DNA from 3 places in the Phocaeicola sp. genome. Region 2 is predicted to be linked to each of the others. Evidence: riboswitches for the same ligand, from Rfam matches in the RefSeq annotation. Region 2 holds a riboswitch; each other region holds the start of a gene.
The links. Region 2 has a riboswitch for cobalamin ahead of ACZM60_RS00945 (TonB-dependent receptor). Riboswitches for the same ligand answer to the same signal wherever they lie in the genome.
Positions count from the first base shown of each region.

Region 1: another riboswitch for cobalamin. It lies ahead of ACZM60_RS07360 (TonB-dependent receptor plug domain-containing protein); the one in region 2 lies ahead of ACZM60_RS00945 (TonB-dependent receptor).
Region 3: another riboswitch for cobalamin. It lies ahead of ACZM60_RS03790 (anaerobic ribonucleoside triphosphate reductase); the one in region 2 lies ahead of ACZM60_RS00945 (TonB-dependent receptor).

Region 1 covers NZ_DBMACV010000028.1:30,362-37,114, reverse strand. The annotation lists gene ACZM60_RS07370 (DUF4465 domain-containing protein) at 1-426, opposite strand, end outside; gene ACZM60_RS07365 (YncE family protein) at 468-2,441, opposite strand; gene ACZM60_RS07360 (TonB-dependent receptor plug domain-containing protein) at 2,441-4,438, opposite strand; cobalamin riboswitch at 4,594-4,804, opposite strand; gene ACZM60_RS07355 (phosphoribosylaminoimidazolecarboxamide formyltransferase) at 4,871-6,049, shown strand; gene ACZM60_RS07350 (porin family protein) at 6,142-6,753, opposite strand, start outside.
Region 2 covers NZ_DBMACV010000002.1:97,828-104,580, reverse strand. The annotation lists gene ACZM60_RS00960 (hypothetical protein) at 61-510, opposite strand; gene ACZM60_RS00955 (PKD domain-containing protein) at 536-1,573, opposite strand; gene ACZM60_RS00950 (YncE family protein) at 1,598-2,746, opposite strand; gene ACZM60_RS00945 (TonB-dependent receptor) at 2,758-4,737, opposite strand; cobalamin riboswitch at 4,804-5,003, opposite strand; gene ACZM60_RS00940 (flavin reductase family protein) at 5,290-5,799, shown strand; gene ACZM60_RS00935 (hypothetical protein) at 5,812-6,753, opposite strand, start outside.
Region 3 covers NZ_DBMACV010000012.1:10,566-17,318, forward strand. The annotation lists gene nrdG (anaerobic ribonucleoside-triphosphate reductase activating protein) at 1-355, opposite strand, end outside; gene ACZM60_RS03790 (anaerobic ribonucleoside triphosphate reductase) at 499-2,886, opposite strand; cobalamin riboswitch at 2,917-3,111, opposite strand; gene ACZM60_RS03795 (CCA tRNA nucleotidyltransferase) at 3,364-4,782, opposite strand; gene ACZM60_RS03800 (hypothetical protein) at 4,886-5,719, shown strand; gene tatC (twin-arginine translocase subunit TatC) at 6,120-6,753, opposite strand, start outside.

The sequences.
Region 1 (6,753 bases), on a different contig from region 2:
GTAAGCACCCTTGAACTGATACTTATCTGTCTGCAAGTTATCCAATTGTGTAGGATTCGACAATGCTACGGTAAGATATACACTACCTTCTTTACCCTTACCTGTTATCGCACTGAGATTTAAATAGCCCGGAGTAGTTACATCGGTGGTATTAGTATATGTAAATCCGCCACCGAATCCCCAGTCGCCAAAATAGCTGTTACACTTAACCAACGATTTACTGTCTGTAAACGATGTAACCTTATACCAGTCATTGTATTGTTCACCCTCTGTGGGAGCAAACGCCGTATTAGCTTCTGTCAGCTTGTCTTCGAAACTAACTACCACATCCTGCTTTTCATTCGGAGCTGTCGGTTCATCATCGTTACTACAACTCCACAATCCTACGCATAAGCATGCGTACAAAACAAAAAATAACTTTTTCATCTGTCGTTTAATTAATTAAATGAATAAATATAGTTTACTGTTCATTTCTTATAATGCAAATTCTCTATTCCGGTAATCTCGGTAGAAAGCTCTCCTATTTGTCCACAATATTGGTTGACCGCCGTATAAATCTTCACGAAATCAATCTCATCGAGAGTTACCTTGTTACCCTGGGAATCTACCGCCCAGTCTATCTTGAACTTCGACATTTCCGTACTGTTTGGGTGATTATCGGCATACCCCCAATCGTAAGCATAGCCTACCCAAACTCCATTTTCATCAACGGCATTGTCTTTCAGACGCGTTCCACGGAACGTCAAGCGGTCACTTTCTTCCCAAAGCGGATAATACGAAGCCTGCTGATGGAACGTATTCCGATACACATAGCCTTCGTTTCCCTGATTATCCGTCCAGCGCACATCCGCATCTTCGGGCTCAGGACGATAATAGGTTATTTCGTAATTACGAATTTCCGTATTCTTTCCGTACTCACTGCCAGCCAATTCATACCACGTATCATCGGGCAGACCGTTGCCGTTCTCATCTTTCGACACCAGTACGATACCTGGTTCGGCACTTCCTCCCAGACGATCCTGCCAGGCATTCGGATTGTAGTTGGCGTTACCGTAAATCTTGAAATCGTACTCTCCGGCGACATTCGGCACAGGCTGAGAAAAGCCCAACACGATATATCCTCCATATGCCCCCAACGATAACAAGGACTTCTTCTGAAGCCGCTCGGTGGCATAGTCCAATACCTGCTGTTTGGTCGTAAAACCTTCAACGTAAGCCGTAGTAGTCGTATTCATATACTGCGTAGGTGCAGGAACATAATCGAGCACCTTATCGGCATAGGCAGCCATCCCGTCCGAATCATCCGGATTCTCCGGCGTATCGACATTGGCTGCCTCATCGCGGAACAGTACGGTATTCGGGTTCAACCCTACCCCGCTCAAACGGAACATGAGCTCACCCTCAGGTGTGAAGCACAACAAATCACCGTCTACCTGATAATTGTAGGCTTCGGTGATATATATATTACTGCTATACGGATTCACCTGAATGGAAAACGGACGCTCTATCTGGGTTCCGTCGGTGATGAACCGACTTCTCACCACCTCCCCTGTAGTCAGATTGAAAACCTTGAAGGCCGTCTGTCCGGTAGCGTAATCGTAATTATAGAGATAAGCCGTGTTGTAATCGAAGGCAAAGTCCATGACCGGCTCATCATATATCTTTTCCACTACATCCGACTGCGTGTTTATCTTCACCAGTTTATAGTCGCCTTGTTCTATCTGTTCGCCTTGAGTGGCAACCCATACACTATGATCGGGACCAGCCAATATTTTCCCCGGATTGGGACCGACCTCTATCTTCTTGCTTTCTGTAAAGGTCGACAGATCGACAACAGAAACCGTACGGTCTACTCCTATCCCAGCCCAGTCCAATCCACCGGAATTGGAAACGTAAAGTTTACCGTCCTGCACACACAAGTCCTCCGGATTACGCCCCACTTCCGTAATACCGTCTATCTCCAGCGAAGTCGTATCGATACGGACTACTGTTCCATCGTAAGAACAGACATAGGCCTTTCCTTCCTCAAAAGCAATAGCACGAGGCTGACGGGAACTGCCATTATCGGTCAGCATCGGAATCTGTTTGATGGAAAGCCCTGTCTGAAGGTCTACTACCTCTACCGTACTCGAAACATTCACAACTATATACAACTTACTGCCGTAAATATCCATGTCATTGGCCGTATCTCCCAGCCCACGATGATTCAGCGCACGGAAATAATCGTACGAACAAGTCCCCGTCTGAAACGAATACCTTGCCAGCGTACTGTTGTTCAGGTTAAACAGTCCCTCGTTCAATATATACATTTCCGCCGTTCCGTAATCCTCGACTACCCCGTTCGCCTCACCTGCCACATAAGGTTTATCTTCCAGATCGTCGCAACCGGCAAACAGGAGAGCCAGCGAACATACTATAAATACCAGCTTCTTCATGCACATCAATATTTAACCCCGACCGTAATACGGAAAGACCGTCCGGGCATCGGGAAGTTTTTCACAATTTCATAATTCTTATTCGCCAGATTCAGCACCTCGGCCGACAGGGAAATATCAGTCTTTCCCCATCGAAAACTACGACGGGCAGACACACTGTGATCGGTATATCCATTCAAACGGTTCTTGGATATATTCTGTCCCAGTGCATAACGCTTGCCCGAGAACAGCATGGAGTACGACAAATCGACCCACGGCGTTTCGAGTACGGCCTGTCCGGAGCCCGAGACACGCGGTGTATACGCTATCTGATGCTTATAGGTCTTTCCTTCCAGCGTAGAAGGATCCGGATTGGTGACATCCAGTGCCCGCTGGTACGTATAATTTCCCGACAGAGTCAGCACATACTTCTTCACCGGTTGTATGCTCAGGCTTGCCGTAAAATCTATTCCCTTTATATCGACCTTACCGAGATTGACCATGCTCCAGATAAACAGATTCTTGGTAGGTATAGCCACTATCTTATCTGTCACCCGGTTGGAATAAGCATCCACCGTAACCGAAACATAAGAAAGCCAGTTGGATACACGCTTGCTGTATGTCAGCCCGACATTCAGCTGACTGGCATTTTCCGGTTTCAGACGAATGTTCCCTGTCTGTCCGTAATACAAGTCATTGAAACTCGGCAAGCGGAAAATATCTTTATAGAAAAAACGAATACGAAAATCTTCGGAAGCAAACGGCTTAAACGATACGCTGGCATATGGAGACAATTTCCGATGCCCTCCGGCACTATTACCTTTGGCTACATCCTCATAAACCACTGTCGACAACAGAGAAGCCGAAAGTGTCATCCACTCATTGACATATTTGCCCGCCAGCGCGGTGAGCCACGAATAGCGTACAGGCTTGGCAAAATCTTTCAAGTCGCAGTTCATGCGGTTAACACTTCCGTCGGTCGAAAGAGAAAAAGAAAGACAATCCAACGCACGAAAAAGTACGGCTGCCGAAAGATAATACTCCTGCTGGAAATAACTGTTTTCACTCTGTCCGGTAGTTCCTTTATAATCAGGGTCCAGATAATGCTGGTACATCCAGTTCCATTTACCCGATGCCTGAAAGGCCCACTTACGGTTGAACTCTTTCTTATACTGGCTTTGGACAAACATATTCTTGTCCCATAAATGCTGGGAGGAATAATCGTAATACAGTGTAGTCGCATTGGGAAGTCCGCGAGATGACTGGTAATAATAAGCCTTCAGCCTCCACTGTTCCGTATCGGAGAAATTACCAAACAAGCCGGCCTCAGCACGAAAGGTCTGTACATCGGTATTTTTACGCTTTTCACGGCTGGACTGATCGCCTTCATCACCATAATATAAAGTATAAGGGTAGTGCCCGTCGGACGACATCCATTCGGCATTGGCCGTCAGTGCCCATTTCGCTCCCAGCTTCTGCTCCAGCAAGAGCGAAGGATTCAGCAATCCCCACGAGCCCGATTTCAGCGAAGCACTGAGATTCGTCGGCTTATTGTCGTGAAAAACAGGAGTCAGTGTCTGGATATTCAAGATTCCTGCCGAGGCGAAAAATCGCGCAGGCTGAAAAATCTGGTCCCCCTGTCCGTTGCTTAGTATCAGACGGTCTACGTTCTCCAGCGAAAAACGCCCGATATCCACCTGACCGGCCTGACAGTCGGTTACAGCAATCCCGTCGTATCCCACTACCGTATGCTGTGCTCCCAGACTTCGGATGGAAACCGTTTTCAGTCCTCCTATCCCCCCGTAATCTTTTACCGTTACTCCCGAAAAATGTTTCACGGCATCGGACACCTGCATCACATTCAGTGTTTTCAGTTCCTCACGGGAAAAAATCTGGAGAGGAGCGGCTGAACGTACTTCACGCGTCTGGTAACGGTCGGACACCACCACCTCCGGTATGGAATAAACCTTCGTGGTATCTACATCCTGCCCGCCATAACATCTCGCTGCAAACCCGACCAGCATTATCCAACTACATACGATATACTTCATTTTTTCATACATTATAATTACAGCCAACGGATTTCTCCGCTTCTGCGTCGCTTGCGAAAATAAAGCATCGGGGTGAACAGAAAGAATATGTACCGACAGATCATCCCACGCTTTTTCCTCGAAAGCTGTGAAGAAACTATGCATGGCAGGTCTTCTGACTCATTCCTATTGCAGACTACCTTCCCGGAAAATCATTCCAGTGGCTTGAGCGATTGCCTGCAATATACACGGAATTTACAGCAGCGGGACTGTTCAGGACTTGCACCTGATTCCCTTTTAATCATCAGATTATCCAGTGAAAAAGAGATAACCTTTTGAACCAATGCGTCACAAAGGTAGAAAGTTTTTTCAATAAGCCGAAAATATTCCGTAATTTTGTAGACAAGCAACTAAAACATATAAATTATGGCAAAAGAACTCGAATTGAAGTACGGCTGTAATCCTAACCAGAAACCGGCACGTATTTTTATGCAAGAAGGAGAACTGCCTATCGAAGTATTGAACGGACGTCCCGGATACATTAATTTCCTGGATGCACTGAACGGATGGCAGTTAGTGAAAGAACTGAAAGAAGCTACCGGACTTCCGGCCGCAACCTCGTTTAAGCATGTGAGCCCTGCAGGTGCAGCCATCGGTCTGGAACTAGACGATACGATGAAAAAGATTTACTTCGTAGACGATCTTCCACTTTCTCCGCTGGCAAATGCATACGTACGTGCCCGTGGAGCCGACCGTATGTCTTCATATGGTGATTTCATCGCACTGAGCGACGTGTGTGATGAAGCTACCGCCCGTTTCATTCACCGTGAAGTTTCCGATGGAGTGATTGCTCCGGGCTATACAGACGAAGCGCTGGAAATACTGAAAAGCAAACGTAAGGGTACATACAATATTATCAAGATAGATCCGTCCTACCGTCCTGCACCGATAGAACACAAAGATGTGTTCGGTATTACATTCGAACAAGGACGTAACGAAATCAAGCTGAACGGTGACAATCTGTTTGCCAACATTCCTACTCAGAATAAGAACTTCCCCGAATCTGCACGCCGCGATCTGATGATTGCCCTGATTACACTGAAATATACCCAGTCGAACTCCGTATGTTACGTAAAAGACGGACAGGCTATCGGTATCGGAGCCGGACAACAGAGCCGTATCCACTGTACCCGTCTGGCTGGAAACAAGGCAGATGTCTGGTATCTGCGCCAGCATCCGAAAGTTCTGAACTTGCCATGGGTAGAAAAAATCCGTCGTGCCGACCGTGACAATACCATCGATGTTTATATCAGCGACGAGCATGACGATGTGCTTGCCGACGGTGTATGGCAGCAGTTCTTTACCGAAAAGCCGGAAGTTTTGACTCGCGAAGAGAAACGTGCATGGCTGAATACACTGAAAGGTGTTTCACTGGGTTCAGACGCATTCTTCCCCTTCGGTGACAACATTGAACGTGCTCACAAAAGTGGTGTAGAATACATTGCACAGGCAGGAGGATCCGTACGTGATGATCATGTAATCGCTACTTGCGACAAATATGGTATTGCCATGGCATTTACAGGTATCCGCTTGTTCCACCATTAATAAACCGCAATAACTCACAAACGATAAAGGCGGACAACACCGGCACTCTTTTTCCGGTTGTTGTCCGCCTTTTTGTTTATCTGTTCCTTCACTCAGAATTTATATCCTACCGTAGCGAAAATAGCCAAGTTACGAGGTCCGTGTTTCCACATACGAGCCAAACCAAATTCACCTTCTATACCTACCAGATAATGACGGAAATCAAGGTTCACACCCGCTTGTATACCTGCATCGAAACGACGAAGACCATCCCATATTTTCACATTATTCAAACAAGCATCATTGAAAGTAGCCCAGGACGAAGTAACATCATCCGTTTTCTGTTCAGTTTTACCTACAATACCACAACCGATGTACCCTCCTCCGGCTATCACAACATCAAAGTTTTTAGGAGTTCCTATATGAAAAGCAGCCAAAATCGGCATTTCAAAATAATTCTGGTTGACAGTTTGCTTCGTATCACCCATCAACGAATATTTTGCACCCTTCGAAGTCCAGTTTAACCCTGTCTGAAAAGACATCCATCCTGTAAGTGGTATATCCACCCCGACTCCGATACGCTGGTTAAACAAAGCTTTTGCCGGTCCATAACCATCTCCCATCCACGAAGAAGCTCCTAAACCAATTTTTAAATTCCACATTGTTTCTTGTGCGTTGACAAACATTGCCGACAGAACACATAATACTAAGAGATACAGTTTTTT
Region 2 (6,753 bases):
ATTTGTAATTAATTGTTTGTCAGACTTAAATATACAAAATAATTCGGTGATTACCAACTTTTAAAGATACTTTCTTATCCCGAACTCACGTAATACGAAAGTACCGTTCACGTCGTCGAAGAAGTTCAGACAGCAAAGAGTTACTTCTTTCGAAACCTTCTGCGTATCTTCTCCTGTGGCAGTAATCGTCAGTTTTACCTTCGAAGTAGCGCTGGCCGCTGCTTTTACGTTGATACATGATCCGCTTTCGTCTATTTCGGCAGTCCATCCTTCCGGCAGCGTGTTCGTTGCAACCGACTTGATGTTTTTCGCATTATATTCGATTATGAAATTTTTGTCGGGCGAGATAAAAACAGGATTCGTTGCATCTATTTCAGTTACCAGTTCAAATTCCGGAGCCGGTGCAACGGTTTCTTTATTATCATTGCTACAGCTGCCTGCAAACAGACTGATAGTGAGCAGAAGTAGCCCCCAGAGGAAGTGTGCCTTCATAAATTCGGTCTTTTTCATTTCTTAAAAGTTTTTAGTAGGTTGATTATTTGTTTTTGATGTTTTTGCTTTCTATGGTAACATTGGTCAGATGCAAGTCGACCACTCCCATGACTTCTGTAGAGCATTCGCCCAGCCATCCGTTTTCCTGATTTACTCCTGTATGAATACGGACGAAATCTATTCCGGGCAGATTGGCTGCCTTACCTTGGGAGTCGACAGCCCAGTCAATATCGACAGCCGATGCATCCTTATCGTTCAGTTCATTGTCTGCATAGCCGTAGGCAAAGCGGTAAAGAGCGAAATACGTACCCTTTCCACTCTGGTCTATTCCGTTCTGAGGAAGGCGTGTCCCCGTAAATGTTATTTTATCCTCTTTCACCCATTGTGGAAAATAAGATTGCAAGTGAGTAGCATTCATCGCCTTGTAGCCGCTTCCTCCCTGATTGTCTTCCCAGCGGATATACTGTTCGGTAGGCGCTCCCGGTTCCTTTGAGGGACGGTAATAGGTTATTTCATAGTTCAGTACGGTTTTCGTATCGTTGCCAGCCTGAGCCGACAGGTCAAGCCACGCTTCCTTTCCGTCGGGATAAGAGCTTCCGGCTATTTCGTACCATCCGTCGTCAGGCAGCCCGTTGCGGTTTTCGTCGTAGCATACCTGAATGACACCGGGTTCACAGCTTCCGTATTCCGATGCCCCGTTGGCATAAAACGCATTACCCAGTACACGGAAGTCACACAGTCCGGCCTTGTTTTCGATGGTATGGTCGAAGCACACCACGATGTATCCGCCGAAACCTCCCAGCGAAACCATTCCCATTTTATTATTTCCGATAGCTTCCAGTGCCTTACGGTTCATATCTTCCTGCGTATCTCCTTCCTTATATTCGGGGAGCTGATTGGTAAACTGCCCTACAGCCGGACGGTAGTCGAGGACACGCGTCACGTAAGGCGTTTTTTCGCCTGTGGTAACAGGCATTTCCGGTTCGTTTTTGTCACTGCTGCACGATGTGAAGCCACCGGCAGCCAGTGCGACAAGCAAGGCGCCCGTCAGTTGAACCTGATGTAATGTGAACTTTTTCATTTTTTGAAACGGTTTAAGTATTGGTTAATAAAATCTTTCTGTCGAAAAGGCAATATGCGCGGGAATATCGCCGGTACGGACTTTCCACTGGAGCTTGCCTGCCGGTGAAAAACAGTATAAATACCCCGGAGTGACATAGTTTGTGGCGTCGCATACATATATTTCCTTGGTTTCCGGATTAACGGCAATTCCGTAAGGTAATGTGATTTCCTTTTCCGTTCCGTCGGTTATGAAGTTGTGTGAAATAATTTCCTGCTTCTCCGTATCGTAAACGGCGTACGAAACCTGATTCTTTCCCGTATTGTAGTTCCATTCGGTACTGATGGTATACAGCAGATTCTCGTCCATGCACATTTCACTGGCGGCAATACCCAGTCTGCCGGTTACTTTTTCCGTGTGGGAGTCGACGACATAAATGTCGGAGCCGATACCGTAATAGTCTCCGCGCGAACTGACATAAATGCGTCCCTGCTTATCCATTTCCATACGGTGCAGGTTGATGGCCACATCAATCGTATTGACTACCTGAAACGACTGGAGGTCGACTACCGAAACGGTACGGTCGTAATTGGGAAAACGATACCCGCCGGAATTGGCCACATACAGTCGTCCGTTGTTGATAACCATTTCCTCCGGTTGATAACCTACTACCACCTCCCGCGTGATCTGGAGCGTTTCAAGATCGATTTCCACTACCTTTCCCGGACGCGCGTTCGGGTCAATCTGTACCGGACCGGCGTACGAACTGACATACGCCTTGTCGCTGTTGAAAACAATGTAGCGGCAGTTGGGAATACTCACGCTGCCGATATGCTCTGCCGTGTGCACATTCATCACCTCCACAAAGTTGGAACAGTTTACTACCACATACAACCGGTTGCCGTAAATGCCGATGTCGTTGCCCACATCTCCAAGCTCCTTCACTACATTGGGGTTCCGTTCCGGATAAATGTTGCGGAAATAGCTTCCTGTACGTGCGTCAAAATGATCGATCGTACACTTGTTGCTTCCCATATTCCCCTCATTGACGAGAAAGAATCCCTCGACAGACTGCGGGTCCGAAGGCAGGGTGACATATTCCACTTCCGAACGAATCATCGGAAGTTCCTGACGGCATCCGCTCAGGAAGCACAAAATCAGGCAGGCTGTCAGGTAAAAATAATATCTGTTCATGGTCCGAATGATTAAAAGTTATATTGGGCAATCAGCTTGAAGTTGGTACCGGGCATCGGATAGCAGGCTACCACCTCGTACTGCTGGTTCAATAAATTGTTTACTTCCAGCGTCAGCTTCAGGTCCCCCTTCCACACTTTTAGTCCTTTGGAAACCGAAAAGTCGCTGGTATACCACGGCAACTGGTAATTATAAGGGATATTGGCCTGCGAAGAATAACGTTCTCCGGTATAGATAAAGCTGTAATTAGCCTCCCATGAGCGCCATTGCAGGTTCACCACGGCCGAACCGCTGTGCCAGGGGATGTACGGAATCTGTCCTCCGTAAAACTCACTTTTGGGGTCGGTAAAGTCCTGTGCCCGCTGGTACGTATAATTGATTCGGTTGATTACCGTCAGGTCACGTCCGATCTTCCAGCCGGTCTGAAGCGCCACGTCCACCCCTCTGATTTCCACATTTCCCAGATTGACCATCGTCCAGCGGAAGAAATTCGACGTAGGAGTGGCCACGATTTTATTCTCCACCTCGTTGTAGTACACATCCGTTTGTACTTCCAGCGAGCGCAGCCACGTATTGTTGAAGGTACGGTTGTACGTAAATCCTAAGTCGTACTGCGTAGTGAACTCAGGTTCCAGGTTGATATTCCCTACAAACGTATAATACAGGTCGTTCAGCGTAGGCATCCGGAAGATCCGTTTATAGAAACCTCTCAGGTTAAGGCCACTTTGCGGAAAAGGCCTCCACGACACGAAAAACGAAGGAGTAAGCTTCTGCTTGTCGGGAGCAGGCGTGCCCGAGCTCGTATCGTGTACAAACGTTTCGAGCAGACTTGCCTGAAGTTCCACCTGCTTGAAGCGCATGGCCGTAGCGATGGATGCCAGCAGCGTATGCCGGCGCGGATAAACAAAGTCGCGCAAGTCGGCATTCAGCAGGTTAAACTGATAATCTGCCGAAAAGCTTGCCTCCCACCACGAAAACAGATTAAATCGGTTGGCTACCGATGTGTATACTTCCTGCTGGTAATAATGGTTGTTGACATACATCAGCGACTCGTCTTTGTTAGGATCGGCCAGGTAATGCAGGTAGTCGTATGCATATTTCGCATTGGCAAGCAGGCTGTACCACTGTGTAAAGTCCTTCTTGAATGTACCCTGAGTAAAGAAGTTCGTATCCCACTGGCGATCCTCGTGCGAGAACTTGTTGCGGACGATTGCCCCCGGATATCCACGTTCCGAGTTGTACAGGTAAGCCTTCGCCTTCCAGTATCCCTGCTTGAGCTGTCCGAACAGCCCTCCTTCCACACGCAAGGCATTCAGGTCGCCGTTCTGCCGCACCGCCGTCGTATCATATCCCTCCTGCATGCGGTAAGTAAACTTGTATTTTCCCGACGAGTGAAGATACTCGGCACTGAACGAACTGCTGATTCGTTGTCCGAGCTTTTGCTCCCACAAAACGGAAGGATTTGCCACACCAAACGAACCCGTCTTGAACGAAGCCCTTACGTTATACTTCTTTCCTTCCTCGAACTGAGGCGTCCGTGTCTGCAAATAGATGGAGCCCGACGAGCCGAAATCCTTTGCCGGCTGGAAAATGGCACTCTTCTGTCCGTTGTACAGCGTGACAGACTCTATGTTGTCGAGCGAGAATCTTCCCAGATCGACCGTACCGTTTTGTGCGTTTCCCAGCTCGATGCCGTCGTAGAACACACCTACATGGTTGGTTCCCATACTCCGGATATTCACCGTTTTCAGTCCCCCTACTCCTCCGTAGTCCTTGATCTGTATGCCGGAAAAATAGCGCAAGGCATCGGCCACGTTGTGCGAGCTGAGCTGATGGAGCTGCTTGCCCGATAATTCCTGTACCGGAAAAATCTCTTTCTGTACGGCACGCGCCGTCACAACAACCTCGTTCAGATGTTGAAGGCTGTCCAACTTGTTTTGTGCATGTACCGGTACACAAATGTTTATACCCCACACCAGCAGGGTAAACATTACCGCATAGTGAAGTCTATTAAGCATTATGTAAAACGTTCAACCGTCCTATCCCACGAGTTCGGTTAATTAATAAAAACGATGGCAGGTCTTCTGACTGACTCACACGCTTTGACACCTTCCCGGTTTTATCCAGTGGCAATGAGTAATTGTCAACGTGCTTGATGAGCTTCACAGCAGCGGGACTGTTCGGGACTTTCACCCGATTCCCTTTTAATCCGTCGGGTCGAACCAACCTTCCGGAACCAATCGGTGGTAAAGATAGTTTATTTTTTCTGAATTTTAATACAGTTTTGCTATTTAAGAAATGGTTTTTGTATACTCCTTTCGTTCAGGAGTTTCATGAAATATCAAAAAAAAGAAACAGGGAAAAGAGGAAGTTCGGGCAGGAAGATGCAGAGAGCCTGTCTGATTCGTGCTGACGTTTTTTTATTTTTTGTACAAAAAATATAAACGTTTGTACAAATTTTCAGTGACTTCTGAAAGCGTTTTTCTCAGGGTACCGATAATTTTAGTAGTTTTGCCTTGATGAACCATTAAATATATGCATGTATGAAAGAAATAAATGTATCGGAACTGAAAGATAACATGTTCGACGCTATCAGTAAGGAATGGATGCTGGTAACGGCCGGAACACAGGAAAAGTTTAACATGATGACGGCAAGCTGGGGCGGAACCGGTGTTTTGTGGGCAAAGCCCGTAGCCTTTATTTTCATCCGTCCCGAGCGTTATACCTACCAGTTTATTGAAGAGGGAGAAACGCTTACCCTGTCTTTCCTGGGCGAAGAGCATAAAGATATACATAAAATCTGTGGTTCCAAATCTGGGCGCGACATTGATAAGGTAGCGGCTACCGGACTGAAACCTTTTGCCACTCCCGAAGGAAACATTGCCTACGAGCAGGCACGTATGATCCTGGAATGCAGAAAACTGTATGCCGATATGATAAAGCCCGAGCAGTTTATCGATGCCTCACTGGTAAGCCGCTGGTACGGTGAAGGACATGGCGGATTCCATAAAATGTATGTCGTAGAGATAGAACATGTATGGGTGAAAGAGTGAGCATAATGCTTGTCAGAATTCCATGATAAACTCATCCAGGGAATCGTTTTCGTCCATACCCATCTTGTCGTGTTTGAGGCGGTTTTTCCGTTTCTTCAAGGCGACCTTGCTGGTGTCGAGCAGGTAAAGCATGTTGCTGTTTGAGATACCGATTTTGATAAGGCAGCAAAGCGAGATGTCCGCCTTTGTCAGTGTCGGGAACTTTTTCCAAAGCCGGTCGGTAAAGTTGTTGTAGCAGATGTTTATAACTTCCGCCAGATTGTCCTGTTCCTCGTCGGAGAGCACTACCGACCGGCTTTGTATTTTATCCTGCTGGCTCATTTTATTGAGCTGTTCCATTTTTCTGATGATTTCGCTGTGGCGCAGGATTTCCTTTCTCATGGCAGCCTCCTTTGAAGAGTATTCGCTTCTCATCTTTTCCCTTTGTGAAAGTTCTTTGTCCAGAGCTGTTTCCTTTTCGATGATTTTTTCCTGTGCAGCATGCAGGTCGATGGTCTTTTCTTGCAGTTGCAGCCTCATTTCCTTCATCAGGTCGTCTTTTGATCGCATCTGTTCTGCCAGTTTGCGTTTCTCTTCCCTGCGTTTATAGAAGAATATGACAGCTACGGTCAATACCGCCATGCAGATGGCTGTCAGTGATATATACAGTCTTTGCCGTTTGATTTTCAGCAGCTTGTTTTCACTCTGGATCAAGGAATAGTCGTATTTGTGTTGGAGTTCTATTATTTTAGAGGATAGTTCTTTTTGATAAATGGTATCCAGCAGTTCGGCATACCGCTTGCTGTATTCCAGCGCTTTGGGAAGGTTATTCATTTTTTCTTCGTACTGATACCATATTTTTTGTTTTCCTGCTTTTTGATAAAGTGTAGAATTTCTAATGTCTTTTTGTAAATAGGTACGTACTGAATCATATTGGTTCATGCTTAAAAAGATATTCGCTTTATTTGCCCATAA
Region 3 (6,753 bases), on a different contig from region 2:
ATATCGGCTTGCGTTGCGGATCGGCCAGCAACTCTTCATAAGTATATCCCGTATAACACCAAATGTTCTGCTGCGTACGCTCACGGAATTCACGGACAAGAGAAAGAAACTCTTCGGGTGAATAGAACGGATCTCCTCCCGAAAAAGTAATTCCATCCAACAAAGGATTGGCATTGATTGCCGCTATCATTTCCTCTATTTTCTCCCGGGTAAGAGGTTGACCTGCCTGTGGATTCCACGATTCCGGATTATGACATCCCCGACATCGGTGTGTACATCCTGACAAATATATGGAGAAACGTATACCGTCCCCATCGACTATCGTTTCGGAATATGTATATAAATAATGTAACATAATAAAATTCAGCCTTAATCTTAACCACGATCCGAAATGAAAAAGGCTTTCCTACATACAGATATCTATTCCCCAAGGGGACTACTACACAATATCCGAACCTGTATGCAGAGAAAGCCTCTATTAAATAACAAACGAATGAATTAGCAGTGTTTTACTCTATCGCGTTCTTCTGCGCGCTTTGCCGAGTTCCAACTGTTTAAATCTCCGGTCAGATATCCGGTAATACGGCGCATGCGTAGAATATTTTCACTGTTGCAGATTGGACATTTATCGTAAATAACGCCTTTGTAGCCGCAGTTATGACAGGTATCTACCGGATGATTAATCGAACCATAACCGATACCTTCGTCATGCATTACCTTTACAATCTTGGCAATTGCTTTCACATTTTTCTGAGCCTCTCCGTCCAGTTCAACATAAGTAATGTGTCCTCCTCGCGTCAACGCATGGAAAGGAGCTTCACATTTTATCTTTTCTACGATCCTGATGGGTTCTTTCACATCGACATGAAATGAATTCACATAATAATCGCGGTCGGTTACCCCTGGTATCACACCATATTTACGACGGTCCATACGAGTAAATCGTCCGGAAAGCCCTTCAGCAGGAGTAGCCAGTACTGAATAGTTCAAATGATATTTCTGCTTAAATTCTTCTACTACACGATTCATTTCTTCTACAGCTTCATACAATGTGTCCCATGCCTTCTGACAATGTCCGTGTCCTTGTCCGTACAGAGCTACCATGGCATTGTGACCGCCAATGAAACCAATACCCAATGTTCCCTGATTCAGTACGTCACCTACCTCATCGTTCGGATTCAGCTCACTGCCTCCTTTCCACACATTGTTACTCATCATGAACGGAAACTGCCGTGCCAGTGCTGTACGCTGATACTGATAGCGGGCATAGAGCTGCTCGGCTATGAAGACAGCCATATCGTGTACTGAATTGATAAACGTTTCTTTCGCCAGACGTTCTACGGCATCCTGTCCCTGATTCTCAGCTACACTTTCAGCCTTAATACGCGCCTCGATGGCAAGACGCGGCAGATTCATGGTAGTAAACGACAAGTTTCCACGTCCCAATGAAGTCTTTTCACCGTTCAGATTTTCGAATACACGTGTACGACATCCCATCGTCGCCAGTTCATAACGGTAGCGTTTCGGATCGCTTGCATCCCATTTTTCGTGACGATTGAAAGGTGTATCAAGGAACATGAAGTTCGGAAACAAAGCCTTGGCCGTTGTCCGACAAGCTTTCAGAAACAAATCAAAGTTTGGAGCTTCAAATTCAACTTTCCCATCCATAGCAGCTTCAAAGTCCTCCATCGCACGTTTATAGTCTGCTTCAGAATAAGATACTCCATCTTTTATTTTGAATATCTGAATTGGAAATACAGGAACCTCTCCACGTGTACCTAAGCCTTCGATGGTCGCTTTCAATAATTCTTCTATCACCATTCGTCCTTCAGCCGAAGTATCTGTTCCATAATTGATTGAGCTGAACACTACCTGATTTCCTCCACGCGAATGCATCGTGTTCAAGTTATGGATAAATCCTTCCATAGCCTGATGAGTATCCTTGCGTACCTGAGCATACGACTTACGTAAAATGTGTTCCAGTTCACCGGCCGTCAGTGTAACGCCTTGTCCGGCCGCTGCCGAAAGGAAACTTTTCTTTTCATCCTCTGTCGGAACAATAGAAGTAAAACACTGTTTGGATACAGTCAGTATCGCAGCCTCATCCAACTGTATATCTCTCATATCAAGATAAAAGGAAACAGACGATGCTACTGCTTTCTGAAAACTCTTGAGTACACCTTTTGCCATGAAAAAATCGAAAGCCGGAATTGCCTGTCCTCCATGCTGTTCATTCTGGTTGGTCTGGAAGATAATAGTTGCCAGCGTTGCGTAACTCTGAATGGATTGCGGAGTACGGATACTTCCATTCTTTGTATGAAAACCACGTTCAAACAGGTCATCAAGATCATATTGAATACAAGTTGTTGTCTTGGTTGGATAATAATCCAGATCGTGAATGTGAATATCTCCCAACTGATGTGCTTCAGCATACTGCTTGGGCAAAAGGTATTTATACGTATAATCTTTGGTAATCTCCGAAGCAAAAGTCATCATCTGTCCCGCCGGAGTATGACTCGACATGTTAGCGTTGCTCAGATTTACATCATTCTTGTCGATAGCCACAATGCCATCCATAATGTGCTTCATCTGCGTTTTGCGGTCGCGTTCTGTATTTCTCCACTGGCGATAAATGATGTATTTCTTGGCAACTTCAGGCTGCACTTTCATCAATTCTGTTTCTACAAGGTCCTGAATCTCCTCAACTCCGATCGTCGGATTCTCAAAATGAGCAATAACACGCTGAGTAATTTCATCAATCAGCTCTTCCTGATGAGCCAGTCCTGTGGCATTGAAAGCTTTACTGATGGCATTTGTAATCTTTGAAGGCGAAAAGTTTTCCCGCTTCCCGTCACGCTTGATAATACAGATTTCAGTTAAATTCATACTGTTTGCTTTGAAAAGTTAATAAAAAGATTGGATTTGCTTTTCGTGGCAGGTCTTCTGACTGATCTCTCCCCGGCAGACACCTTCCCATTGTATTCAAACAATAGTGGCTTGCACATGCATTGTCTCCGGTTCATTAAGAATCACAGCAGCGGGTACTGTTGCCGATTTACACGACATTCCCTTTTGAAACGCTTATGTTACCTAACGAAAAGCTCTACAAAGATATATCTTCTGATCGAATAAATAAAAACGGACTAACAGATGTTTTTCTAAATTGAGCAACTTTTAAAACGCAAAACCAACCTACAGACACATACAGAGCGTACAAACGGACAACTCTTATTTATATAAACTTTTCTATTTGGATAATTAGATTTATTTCTTATTACTCTAAACAAGGAATAATCTTTTTCTTGTTTTCGGGTTTCCTATTTGCAAAAATACAGATCGGAAACCCGAAAACGGTATAATGATTTATTGATTGACGGGCTCCAGTCCCATTTGCTTTGCCTTCTTAAGCATAAACTCAAAAGCAGCATCGTGTTCATTAGGAATAATCCCATCCAGAATAGCGTCCTTTATAGAGCTTTTCAGACTGCCGATTTCCCGACACGGCTGCAAGTTGAATACCTTCATAATCTCAGCACCATCTACCGGCGGCTGGAAATTACGGATACGATCCTTTTCCTCCAAGTCTTTCAGTTTCTGACGTACCAGTTTGAAATTGTCGAGAAAGCGTTGTTTGCGCACTTCATTCTTCGAAGTAATATCTGCTTCACACAGCAGCATCAAATCGTCAATATCATCGCCAGCCTCGAAAAGCAGTCGCCGAACAGCCGAATCGGTCACTTCTTCATCGGCTATCACAATAGGACGCATATGAAGACCGACCAGCTTTTGAACGTACTTCATCTTTTCATTCATAGGCAACTTCATCTTCCGGAAGATTTCAGGTATCATCTTTTCTCCGATGAAATTATGATTATGGAATGTCCATCCTACACGAGGATCCCAGCGTTTAGTGCGCGGCTTTCCAATGTCGTGCAACAAAGTAGCCCAGCGCAACCATAAATTATCGGTAACCTTTGCAATATTGTCTACCACTTCCAGAGTGTGATAGAAATTATCCTTATGTCCTCTTCCATTTCTGACTTCTACTCCCTGCAAAGCAACCAGTTCCGGGAAGATCAGTTCCAGCAGTCCGCAACGGTCTAAGTCAACGAAACCTTTCGAAGGTACAGGTGAAAGCAATATTTTATTCAATTCATCGGCAATGCGCTCCCGTGAAATAATCTTGATGCGCTCACGGTTACGGCTCAGGGCATCAAATGTTTCATCCTCTATAAAGAAATTCAACTGAGTAGCAAAGCGAATGCAGCGCATCATGCGTAAAGGATCGTCACTGAATGTTATATCCGGGTCAAGAGGAGTTCGTATGGTACGTTCCTTCAGGTCGTCCAGACCGCCGAACGGGTCTACCAGCTCTCCAAAACGAGCTTTATTCAAACATACTGCCAATGCATTTATGGTAAAATCGCGGCGATTTTGATCATCTTCCAACGTTCCGTTTTCTACAACCGGCTTACGGCTATCATGGCTATACGATTCTTTTCGAGCTCCAACGAATTCAACTTCCACATCGTGATACTTCACCTGTGCAGTTCCAAAGTTCTTAAAGACAGAAACATGGGCACCACGTCCCAACTTCTTTCCGAACGCTTCGGCTATCTCAATTCCACTGCCTACTACTACCACATCTATGTCTTTCGACGGACGATTCAGGAATATATCACGCACGTAACCTCCTACCACGTAACATTCCAGTCCCAGTTCGTCAGCAGTTTCGGATATCAGATTGAATATTTTGCCTGTAAAGTGTTCTTTCAATTCCATGTTTATTACAAAATTAGCGTGCAAAATTACAAAAAAATGAAAAGCCTCGCAGGGAATAACTGATTTAATTGTATTTTTGTTCCGTAATAAACTGATTAATTATATGAAAAAGATAACTTTAGCAGCCGCAGCCCTGATTGTATTATTGTCAGGATGTAACAATGACAGCAAAAACGCAGGAAAACTGTTCCAGCGCGCGGAACTGGCTTTTGCTGCGGGCGACTATAACCTTGCACGGTTACAGATAGACAGCATACGCACCTATTATCCCAAAGCTGTAGACGTACGGAAGGCGGGCATCCAGCTCATGCAGCAAATAGACTTGCAGGAACAACAGAAAACGCTAACTTATCTGGACAGCATGATGGTCGTCAAACAGGCAGAACTCGATTCTATAAAAGGCAATTTCGTGCTGGAAAAAGATACGGCTTATCAGGAAATAGGAAACTACTTCTATCCGACTCAGGTCGTAGAAAAGAATATCGGACGTTCTTTCCTGCGTGCACAGGTTAACGAACTGGGGGAAATGTCACTCACCTCTATTTATTGTGCAGGAGGAAATATCCACCATACGGCTGTAAGAGTCAGCGCAGGCGATGACACATTTGCCGAAACACCAGCATCCAACGACAGCTATGAAACAACCGACCTGGGACGGGCCATCGAAAAAGCCGACTACAAGGTAGGCAATGATGGAGGAGTTGCAGCTTATATTGCCGCCAATCAGGACAAGAAAAGCCTCAAGCTGGAATTTATTGGCGACCGCAACTATAAGACAATTATGTATGCCAATGATATCAAGGCTATAACAGAGGTCAGCAATCTGGCACGTATCCTTGCCGGCATAGAAGAAATACGCAAAGAACAAAAAGAAGCAAACTTAAAAATTCAGTTTGTTACCCGAAAAATGGAAGAGGGAGAAGCCAAACAGAAATAGAGCTTCTGATAAAGTATCTCATAATCATAAAAAATAGTCATGTCAATACTCGAGTTCGGAGTTATGACATGACTATTTTTTGCATCGGTCCTCTAAGCATGAAAAGGAAATTTCTTTCCCGAGCAAAAGGCTATCTAATCTATTAAGAAACAGAGTCTTGAATTTCATCTACTAATCATAAGCTGAAAAGTAAAGCAACCTTCGTGAAGGGCGTGAAGGGCAAAAAGACCAATAAACACCTTTATTAAATAAAAGCGTCAGCATATCTCGTCAAATTTCTCCCGACGTTTTTTGAAAATTTGTACAAAAGTTTTTTGTTTTTGTACAAAAAAACGAGCAGGCAATTACAGAAAAAGAAAAACTTCACAGCACGTTTCACCGCATACCGCATCATCTCTTCTTATTTACCAGTTCTCCGAACAATCAGAATACTTACTTCGTATAAGACAAACATAGGAAAGGTCACCATCAATAATGTAACTACGTCGGAAGTAGGTGTAATAATAGCAGCAATGACAAGCGATATGATCAGTGCATGTTTCCGATATTTAGTCATAAACTCAGCCGTCAGAAAGCCAAGTTTAGCAAACAGCCATGCAAGAATAGGTATTTCAAACGTGATTCCCATCATCAAGCTTAGCATGGTAAGTGTATCGATATACGAATTAATCGTAATGGTGTTTTCTACTTCCGGACTCACCTGATAAAGGGCCAGAAAACGAAAGGTGAAAGGAAAAATCAGAAAATAACTAAACAATACGCCCAAGAGAAACAGAACATACCCCCATGCTATAACCCGCAACGAATAACGTTTTTCATTTTCATACAATGCAGGCGAAACAAAACGGAAAAGCTGATAAAGAATATAAGGAGATGCCAGTATGATGCCCGCATAAAATGAAACGTTCATGTGCATGAGAAACTGCCCCGACAATTTGGTATTAATCAGGCGGACATGAAAGTCGTTCGCCTCAAGCCCGGACAGATGCAAGACATTTCCTATCCACTCGAAAAAGCGATAAACATAAAAGTCA